3 regions of the Paenibacillus sp. SORGH_AS_0306 genome follow, and region 3 is predicted to be linked to each of the others. Evidence: riboswitches for the same ligand, from Rfam matches in the RefSeq annotation. Region 3 holds a riboswitch; each other region holds the start of a gene.
What was found. Region 3 has a riboswitch for cyclic di-AMP ahead of QE450_RS20355 (resuscitation-promoting factor). Riboswitches for the same ligand answer to the same signal wherever they lie in the genome.
Positions count from the first base shown of each region.

Region 1 (3,285 bases), 3.0 Mb from region 3:
TATTTCTTTTACAACGTTAGCATTTCTGCAATCGGTCCAAGTACAACTGCCGGGAAAAACGTAAGCGCACCGACTAAAATAACAGAAATAATAAACATACCGCCGAACAATGCTTGATCTGTACGCAATGTTCCGCTTGTTTCTGGAACAGGTTTTTTCGCCATTAATGACCCTGCAACAGCTAACAACGTTACCATTGAGAAATAACGACTGATAAACATAACGACACCGGTCATAATATTCCAAAACGGTGTATTATCGCCTAGTCCTTCAAATCCTGATCCGTTATTCGCAGCTGATGAAGTAAATTCATACAACGCTTGTGTTAATCCATGATAACCTGGATTAGAAATCGTATCGGATTGTGTCATCACAGCTATTGCTGTTGGCGCTAATACCAATAAAGGTTGAATCAGCAATGTGACTGCAATCAGCTTCATTTCTTTACCTTCAATTTTGCGACCGAGAAATTCAGGTGTTCGTCCAACCATTAGACCGGATAAGAACACAGCAATAATGGCATACATTAGAATATTTAATAATCCTACACCAGAACCGCCAAATACCGTATTAAGCATCATATTCCCAAGTGAAATCAATCCGCCAATAGGTGTTAACGTGTCATGCATGTTATTGACAGCACCTGTCTCTGAAGCGGTTGTGACGACAGAGTAGAATGAAGATTGTGCTTCACCTAACCGTACTTCTTTACCTTCCATCGATCCAGACTGATGTTGAATACCTAATTGATTAATCAATGGGTTCCCTTGAGATTCACTGACAAGAGATACACTAAGCATGACGACAAACATCATCACCATTGATACAAATAATACTCTACCTTGTTTCGAGTTGCCGACCATTTTACCATACGTAAATGGAAGTGACATCGGCACAAGTAACATCATTAACATCTGTAACATGTTACTGAATCCTCCCGGATTTTCAAAAGGATGAGCAGAGTTGGCTCCAAAATACCCGCCACCATTGTTACCTAATTCTTTGATCGCTAGAAATGATCCTATAGGGCCGGTACCAATCTGTTGCTCTGTTCCTTGTAACGTCTGCGCAGTGATTAAAGTATGCAATGTCTGCGGTACACCTAATCCTACAAATACAATTGCCATTACAAATGCTAATGGTAATAAGATTCGTGTGATTGCTCGTACGAGATCTGTAAAGAAATTGCCGAGCGGCTTACCTGTGATTCCTCTAATAAATGCAATAGCGACTGCAATCCCTGTCGCCGGCGATACAAACATCATAAAGATGATCGCTGTCATCTGTGAGAATAAAGACAATCCGCTTTCTCCGCTATAATGCTGTAAATTGGTATTTGTAATAAAACTAATCGCTGTATTAAATGCCAGATCAGGACTCATATTAGTAATTCCTGCTGGATTCATTGGTAAAATATGTTGGAAACGAAAGATCATGTACGTAATCAGCAAGATCACTGAATTACTGATCAGAACCGCTCCTGCATACTGCTTCCATGTTTGATTTTCATTTTTGATACCGCCGAACCTGTAAATCCATTTCTCTATCGGATAAAACCAACGATCCAAGCGATTGGGTTTATTTTCAAAAGCATAAGCAATATAATGTCCGGTTGGCCGAGCAATAAGTATAGCGATGATAATAGTGACTGCAATTCCGATATATGAAAAGATACTCACGATGTTCTCCCCTGACCCATTAGAATTTTTCTGGATAAATCAATGCATAACATAGATAGATTGTTAATCCACCAATAATAATCCACAGCAGCCAAGTCATCGCTCATTCCTTCTTTCTCCGATAGCTACAGATGCCCATTGCAGCAACCCGCTCAACCCTAAAGTCATGATCACCATTAAACCAATCATCAGTATATCCATCATGTGTGTAAGACTCCCTGCATTCATTTTGTAAGTAATCATTTGCTAAAAAAGGCATAAAAAAAGAAGCCTGGAGAAAAGCAGAACTTTTCCCCAGGCCTCTACAAACACGCACACTTATCGTGTACCTGCCGAGTTGCTGGTTAGGAGTTCTCCCCTATACGCTTACGGAGTTAGCTGTCGGATTCGGGCTGGAAGATCGCCCGTTCCGGTAGATACCGGAATTCACCCCATGTTGTGTAGTAACTGACTCTTCGTATCAGTTATCTTCATCAACGGTTGGTTCCCCCGCTTTTCATATGCATATGAAAATTAAGCGTTGTGACATTGTTAACATATCAAAAAACACAGAGTCGTATTACACTGTGTCAGATCGGCACAAGCTTCACACTTCTCTCCTAATCCACGCTTACGAGGTTAGCTGTCGGATTCGGGCGGTGAGAGTCGCCCTACTGCATTGTCTGACTATACCATGGTTAAGTCAGTATGCAGATTCACCCCAACGATTCACATTCCGGCTCTCACACCGTTTTGTGAAATCGCAATTTGGTTCCCCCGTTTTTCGGTTAATACCGAAAACTCAGCGATCAACAAACATTGGAAACTTCATTTATATCAGTTGCTGAATCGTATTCATCAACTGCCTGCAATGAATAATACGCCTGTCCTTGTCAACTGTAAAGCTGAGAAAAGACGCAAAAAAAGCTGTGAATCATCACAGCTTTCATTTTCAGATAACTATTGAAAAGTTATCTATCTCAGGCTCCTATTTTCTCTCTTTTTCATCGTTTATCTACTTTTTTATTTTAGTTACATGATATTAATCATTGTTTTGCAGTAAATTCTGAAAACGATTATGTCATTTGTTACGCAACATCCTATCATTTTGCCTTGTTATGTCAACCTGTATAAATTTCATAAGCAAAATGGTACAACGTGCTGATGTCTGAATTGAGTTGTTTTCCATTGTTGAAAAATTGGATTCTGACTACATCATAGTAATGTCTGTACCGAGAAGATTGGAATGTATATTGTCCTACACCCGGGTTATTAATATAGACAGGCATTGTAAAATTACCATACCCATCCGTAGTAGCTGTTCCAGAAATCACTTTGCCATTTAAAATAGTCGTGATATTGGTAGTTACTATAGCATTGCCTACAGGAGTACCTGTTGCATCAAATGCACGACCAGTAATCACTATATTGCTTTTCACACGCCACTTTTTACCTTGTCCATAATCAATAAATCCATAGACACCACCATCTGTAGTGATATCACTAACAGTCACTCTTGAGACATCTGCTGTCTGATAATTAACAGATAATTTGTATGGTTTAGTGAGATCGAATGTGGAAGGTGCTAATACTTGAATATAATAAGTGCCCGCAGGTAATGTAACTT
Region 1 covers NZ_JAUTBP010000001.1:1,621,672-1,624,956, reverse strand. Annotated here, with positions in the region: gene kdpA (potassium-transporting ATPase subunit KdpA) at 9-1,679, opposite strand; gene kdpF (K(+)-transporting ATPase subunit F) at 1,699-1,779, opposite strand; cyclic di-AMP (ydaO/yuaA leader) riboswitch at 2,028-2,209, opposite strand; cyclic di-AMP (ydaO/yuaA leader) riboswitch at 2,272-2,476, opposite strand; gene QE450_RS07305 (carboxypeptidase regulatory-like domain-containing protein) at 2,780-3,285, opposite strand, start outside.
Region 1: linked by a shared signal. The riboswitch ahead of kdpF (K(+)-transporting ATPase subunit F) and the one ahead of QE450_RS20355 (resuscitation-promoting factor) in region 3 are both predicted to bind cyclic di-AMP.

Region 2 (3,285 bases), 260 kb from region 3:
TGATATAGACCGCATCCAGACCGCACCCTTTTTCAGAAGGATCATCTTCTGACTCGGTAGGCTTAGCAGCTTGTGAATATGTGACCTTGAGATACCCGATCAACAACATCGAAGCAGGCGGAATGGTAGATTGATCATCCGATAGACTCCTAGAACCAACTGTAGATACTTCTAGCGCTGGTTCTGGTCTGTGCATATAGATATTTAGACTATGGGAGTGCGGTTCAAATGCAATATAAAAATCGCCAATTACACGACTGCACAGTGGAATATACCCGTCTGGCATAGAGCACTCCTACCTGTTATTCATTATTTTTGTAGAAATTGAATTGTAAATTGAATCGCTTCTAATGCTTCTTGCACAAATGCTTTATTTTCTTTTTCCCATTCATTCGGATCGTCCATAAATGAATCATCTAACCAATCTTCAAGTCCAGTCACGATTTTGCGACGTTCATTAGGTGCAGGTGCTTTTCCACGTAATGCTTGAATAGCGCTTCGCATCACTTTGCAAGAAGATTGGATAAAAGGATAATCGTCTTTATCCCATGCTTTGGCATTATCCATATCGTAAAAAGCAATCCATTTTTCGATAATTGAAGCGGCTTGCTTTGGTTCTAACTGAGGCATATTGATATTCTCCATTTCTATAATTAAAAATTGAACTATAACCTACTACGATCTCGCTGATTTGCTTATCGAAGCAGAGCGACTCTGGGACTCGTCTGCGATTCGTTGTAATTGATCTGACATATATATGTGAGTACCTGACTTGGAGGTCTGAGCGATCCGATACATCGCTCGTGCAACGTCACTTGCTTCGATACCTCGATATTTGCGGAGAGGACCTATCATTAGAAATGATAGTGCTTGAGAGACTACAGCACCGAATTGCTCTCCTGCGCGGCTATTTTTGCGTTTGCCTAGCAATAAGGATGGACGAACAATCGATAATGAAGAATAACCAACTTGTTGTAACCGTTGCTCCATATCTCCTTTGGTACGTGTATAAAAAATACTGGATTTGGGATCAGCGCCCATCGAGCTGATCACGATAAACTGCTTGGCTCCTTGTTTGTACGCCACCATAGCGACAGACACAGGATACAATACATCAATCTCGATCATCTGCGCTTGCGTTCCTGCTTGCTTAATCGTTGTACCGAGACAGCAAAAGACATCATCTGCTTTCATCTCTGCTCGATAATCTTCTAATCTATGATAATCCACTACGATCTGTTGCAACTTCAGATGTTGTAGTTGTTGCACAGGTTCACGGACAAGAGCAATCACTCGTGTATATTCTGTGCTATCTAATAACTGACGCAACAACTTTTTGCCCACAAGACCTGTTGCTCCAGCGACGAGTGCTGTTTTACCGATCACAACGATCATCTCCATTCTGCGCATCATCTTGGTTCTCTATCTTCTTTATTATCAAGATATCACCGACAAATTGCAAAATAAAATGATCGTTGGATCAGCAGTCTTTTTTTATAATAAAAACGAAGCACTACTTCCATTGGTATGAATAATATAATCTGCACCCAAACCACGATAAATTAAGCGTGATTGGCTACCTTCTGTAATGACATATAGCTTATCAGATGTCCATGCACGACAGATCTGGATATAACGACAACATAACGGTAGACTACGTTCAAATAAATAGATTTTGCCAATATTCAATTGCGGGATACGCCATAAGTCTTGTCGCTGAGTATCTATTACCAGAATATGCTCAATACCTATCTTTTCAAATCGAATCTGATCTGCCTGACTGTTCACTATAATAGCAAACGGTATTTTTTTAACTTTGAGTAATTGAATAAATTGCTCCCCTGCTACTGTAGCAGGCGATACCAGTACAAATTCCTGTTCGTACTCCATGCGTGTTCGCGCTCCTCCACTCATTGTAGACAACAAAAAAAAGCCGTTAGAAGAGGACCTCTTCATCAGCTTCTAAGACAGGAGCAAAAAAGCCCCTGATATGGCATAGATGACTGTTGTCGTCTCTCTTATTGCAGCTTACGAGGTTAGCTGACGGATTCGGAAGTAAGAGTCTCCCTACAGATAGATCAGCCTGAGCTGTCGTCTCTGATTCACCCCTGAATAGATCTTGTAATACCCTGTCTATTCGTATGGTTCCCCCGCTTTCTGAAAGGTCTAGATTTAGCCTTTCAGCCATTAAGCTGTAATGAACTTGAATGAAATCATACGCCCGCCTTTTTCGTTTGTAAAGCAGTCTGACTCTTCATAAGGAGTGAATTTGAATCAATTCCTTTATCTTTTGAGCAGTATGCTCTTATTTGCATCATTCCATCCTTCTTTTTCTGCTGTTTGCGCAGTATTTATATAAACGGTTGTATCAGCGAGCATGATAGCCATTAGAACGTGATTGAGACCAATGAATCCGATTACATCGTTATTTTCAAGCATATAACGCCTATTAAAAGCTTAGATTTGATTTTACTTCTATCCTTAACGGTACTATGATTGCTAACAATATCTGACATCAAAAAAGTGTGCCGGCTACTGATTTATCTGGTTTTACTATGTATAGAGATAGCGATTTTATTTGAAGGAGTGTAGATTTGAGATGAGTTTAATTTCGCCGATAGCGCCTGCTAGCAACACTGTATCCACGGTGGATCTGGCTACACATCATATTCATTCGATTGAAGTGTTTCAGTATGATAATCATCTGCTCGCGTTACCTGATATGGATGGGTATCTGCATTGTGGGCTGTTAAAAATAGCAAGTCATGGGATTACCGGTTGGGCGGAATATTCGTTTACCGATCAGGTTCAACATTTAGACCTGGTGAAATGGTGCCGGGTATTCTCTACGCTGAAAAAATGCTCGCTAGAGCAAGCCCAATCTCATATCGCTCAACATCATGCTAGCTGGGGAGATGTGCGTAGTCAGGTGATGGCAGAGGCTTTAACTGATCTATGCAATCGTCTACAAGATCCGCCCGATGTATGGGCATCTTCTGATATACTGGTGAATCATGCTTTTTTGTTAGATTATACAATCGCTTATTATTCCTTTTAAATAATTATGGTTAATGGATCATAACTACCTCAATAAAGGAGTGTATCTAGCTTGAATTCTGAAAAGATTATGGTCTGTGTGTATTATGGACCCAATGGAGAACGATTGATCAGGCGTGGTATTCATTTATCTCAACTTATTCAGTCTCCACTTTGTGTATTAAGTGTAATCGATCAACCTCTCGATGAAATGGATCAACAACAAGAGAATTATGTAGCGTTATGGCG
Region 2 covers NZ_JAUTBP010000001.1:4,345,476-4,348,760, forward strand. Annotated here, with positions in the region: gene QE450_RS19195 (hypothetical protein) at 1-286, opposite strand, end outside; gene QE450_RS19200 (hypothetical protein) at 310-630, opposite strand; gene QE450_RS19205 (oxidoreductase) at 676-1,413, opposite strand; gene QE450_RS19210 (hypothetical protein) at 1,495-1,890, opposite strand; cyclic di-AMP (ydaO/yuaA leader) riboswitch at 2,011-2,188, opposite strand; gene QE450_RS19215 (hypothetical protein) at 2,600-3,058, shown strand; gene QE450_RS19220 (universal stress protein) at 3,110-3,285, shown strand, end outside.
Region 2: linked by a shared signal. The riboswitch ahead of QE450_RS19210 (hypothetical protein) and the one ahead of QE450_RS20355 (resuscitation-promoting factor) in region 3 are both predicted to bind cyclic di-AMP.

Region 3 (3,285 bases):
AGCGAGAAAAATATATGTTATTTGATACACATACTCACTTGGATTCGATTGAATTTGCCGATGATCGTAAAGAAGTCATTGAACGTGCTTATGCACAGGGTGTAACACGTATGATTAATGTGGGCTTCAACCGCGAAACGATTCCAACCACAATGGAATTGGTAGAAAGTTACGAATTTATATATGCAGCGATAGGTTGGCATCCTGTAGATGCGATTCATATGCAACCTGGTGATCTCGAATGGATCGAATCGTTATGCAAACATGAGAAAGTAGTCGCTATCGGTGAGATCGGTCTTGATTATCACTGGGATACTTCACCAAAAGAAGTGCAACACAAAGTATTACGTGAACAAATTGGTCTGGCACGCTCCATTCATATGCCGATTGTGATTCATAATCGTGATGCACACGAAGATATTGTAAAGATTTTACGTGAAGAAAATGCACATGAAGTCGGAGGAGTGATGCACTCTTTTTCAGGTAGCTGGGAAACAGCCAAAATGTGTCTTGATATGGGCTTCCATTTATCGTTTGGAGGACCGATTACATTCAAAAATGCGAAGCAACCTAAAGAGGTGTTACAAAAGGTTCCGATGGACCGTCTTTTACTTGAAACAGATTCCCCATTTTTGACACCACATCCTTATCGTGGAAAACGAAATGAGTCCGGTTATGTGACACTTGTAGCAGAAGCGGCAGCAGCGCTAAAAGGGGTATCACTGGAAGAAATTAGTACAATTACAACTAAAAATGCACTGGAACGATTTGGCATTCGATGAAAAACAGAGTAAATCACGCAAAAAACATCGTTAAACGGATATATGAATAAATTATCATCAAAAAATCGGAGAATATGACAACTTTTTAACCATTTATTCAGAAAAACGTGCTTGCTCGTCGCTTTACATGAGGGTTGGGTTCGGGATATTATTTCATCAGTGATTTAATCTTGCTGTTATCACGCAAGATTCCATGATTCGGTCTCGCTGAGTTTCCTGCATAGGAAAACGGGGGAACCAACATATGTCTTCAAGCCATTATTATCAGAATACCGAAGTCATTATGTATGATTCCTTTTACAGGGTCTATGGGGTGAATTGGAGGTACTCGCGCCATGAGCGGAGGAGCCTTCAAAGGGCAAGCAATACAATGTGTCCGAATCCGACAGCTAACCCCGTAAGCGATGCAGAGGCAACCTCGTATTTTCTAACGTTTTCCGAACTGTATTCAAATACGTCGGAAGCCAAGGAAAAGTTGCTCTTGCTCTTTTCCAGAGGCTTCTTTTGTTTTGGGCAAAACGAAAAGGTACAGAGATACGATATTTGAAGCTTGATCTTTCAGATATTAGGTATGTCCCTTAGACTGACCATGGCGCAGGCATTTTTGAACATCACGAAAGATTATCACACAGATTCGATAATCTTATGCTTACGATCAGCCTGTGAAAATTCTGTTATATAGTCGCGTCATATACAATTACGTCACAGCTAGACGGCGAGACTATGAAGGAGGACGGAAGAAGTGGCAATTGCTCCTTTCGAAAAAACCCATGGTTCGCGCTCATCCAGCATGTCTTATGCGCTGAGTTGGAAGCAACAAAATCTACGCTATGTATTGTGGGCTGCATTATTGGTTATCGCTCTTGCAGCGATGCTATTGTCCCTACTTTATAATCAAGCGGGTAAAAATATTTCTGTTGTCATTGACGGCAAAGCACAAACCGTGGAAACACGTAAATTGATGCTTTCTCAACTGCTTGATGAAAATCAAATTAAAGTGGCACCACAAGATAAAGTGTCAATGCCGATGAATGGCGCACTTCAAGATGGCGATAAAGTTTACATTAACCATGCGGTTGCAGTAAACATTACGGCAGATGGTGGTACGAAGAAAATCTATACCACCTCTAAGACAGTTGGTAACACATTGGAGCAAGCTGGATTAACATTGTCAGGTCAAGATCAACTTACACCAGCAATGGAATCTTCAGTTCATGACAATATGGATATCAAGATTGTTCGCACCAAATCGTTTGTAGCGAAAAAAGTTGTAAAGATTCCTTATCAAACTGTTAAAAAAACCGATGCTTCTATGGTTGAAGGTAAAACAAAGTTAGTACAAAGTGGTCAAACAGGTAAAGTGGTTCAATACATCGAGAAAGTATACGAAGATGGAGAATTCGTCTCCAAACGTATGGTTGATAAAAAAACAACCGCAAAAGTGCAAGATAAGATTGTAGCAATAGGTACCAAAAAAGAAGAGCCTAAGCTTCTTGCAGCTGCATCATCTAGTGGAGGTTCCAGTAATAGTACTTCCAAAGCAGGTGTAGATTTTTCTTATGCGAAAGTACTGAACAATGTATCTCTTACTGCTTATTCGTCTCAAGAACCTGGTCTAGGTACAGTGACTGCTTCTGGAGCACGTGTAACAGAAGGTCGTACGATTGCAGTCGATACGAGTGTCATTCCTATGGGATGGTGGGTATACATTGAAGGCATTGGCTTCCGCCGTGCTGAAGATACCGGTAGTGCTATTAACGGTAATAAAATCGACGTATATATAGACAGCTTGAGCCAAGCAAGAGCATTTGGACGTAAATCCGGTTACACTGTATATGTAATTGGTCCGGTTAAACCCTAGTCAGGGTGTTGATTGGGATAACGCCATTGCTTAAGCCCAGTCATCTGTTATATGATATAAATAATATTAACCATGAGCGTGAATAAGGAAAACAAAAAGAAGAGGAATATTCCTCTTCTTTTTGTTCTGTTAAGATCAATTTATAGTGAATAGATAGAGGTCATTATTTACAGAGTGAAGGGAAGCGTACAATCAACGTGATTAAAGAAGTGATTGTGGTGGAAGGTAGAGACGATACAGTAGCGATTAAACGAGCTGTAGACGCGGATACGATCGAAACTGGTGGTTCAGCGATTGGAGCTCATGTTATTCGTCGGGTGAAGTTAGCTCAAGAACGCCGCGGTGTGATCATATTAACAGATCCTGATTTTGCTGGTGAACGGATACGTAAGATCGTCGCGCAGAAAGTACCTGGTTGTAAACATGCTTTTATTCCTGAAAGCGAAGCTACGCTCAAAGGTGATATCGGTGTTGAGAATGCTTCGCCTGAAGCGATTCGTGAAGCACTTGCACGTGTACATTCTGAAATGCCAGAAGCAGAGATTTTGATCGATTGGGAAGACTTGATTATGACAGGACTGGTAATGCAGCCAGATGCAGCAGAGCGAAGAATGAAAATGGGCAACTTGTTAGGGATAGGGT
Region 3 covers NZ_JAUTBP010000001.1:4,602,692-4,605,976, forward strand. Annotated here, with positions in the region: gene QE450_RS20350 (TatD family hydrolase) at 15-782, shown strand; cyclic di-AMP (ydaO/yuaA leader) riboswitch at 978-1,201, shown strand; gene QE450_RS20355 (resuscitation-promoting factor) at 1,525-2,643, shown strand; gene rnmV (ribonuclease M5) at 2,841-3,285, shown strand, end outside.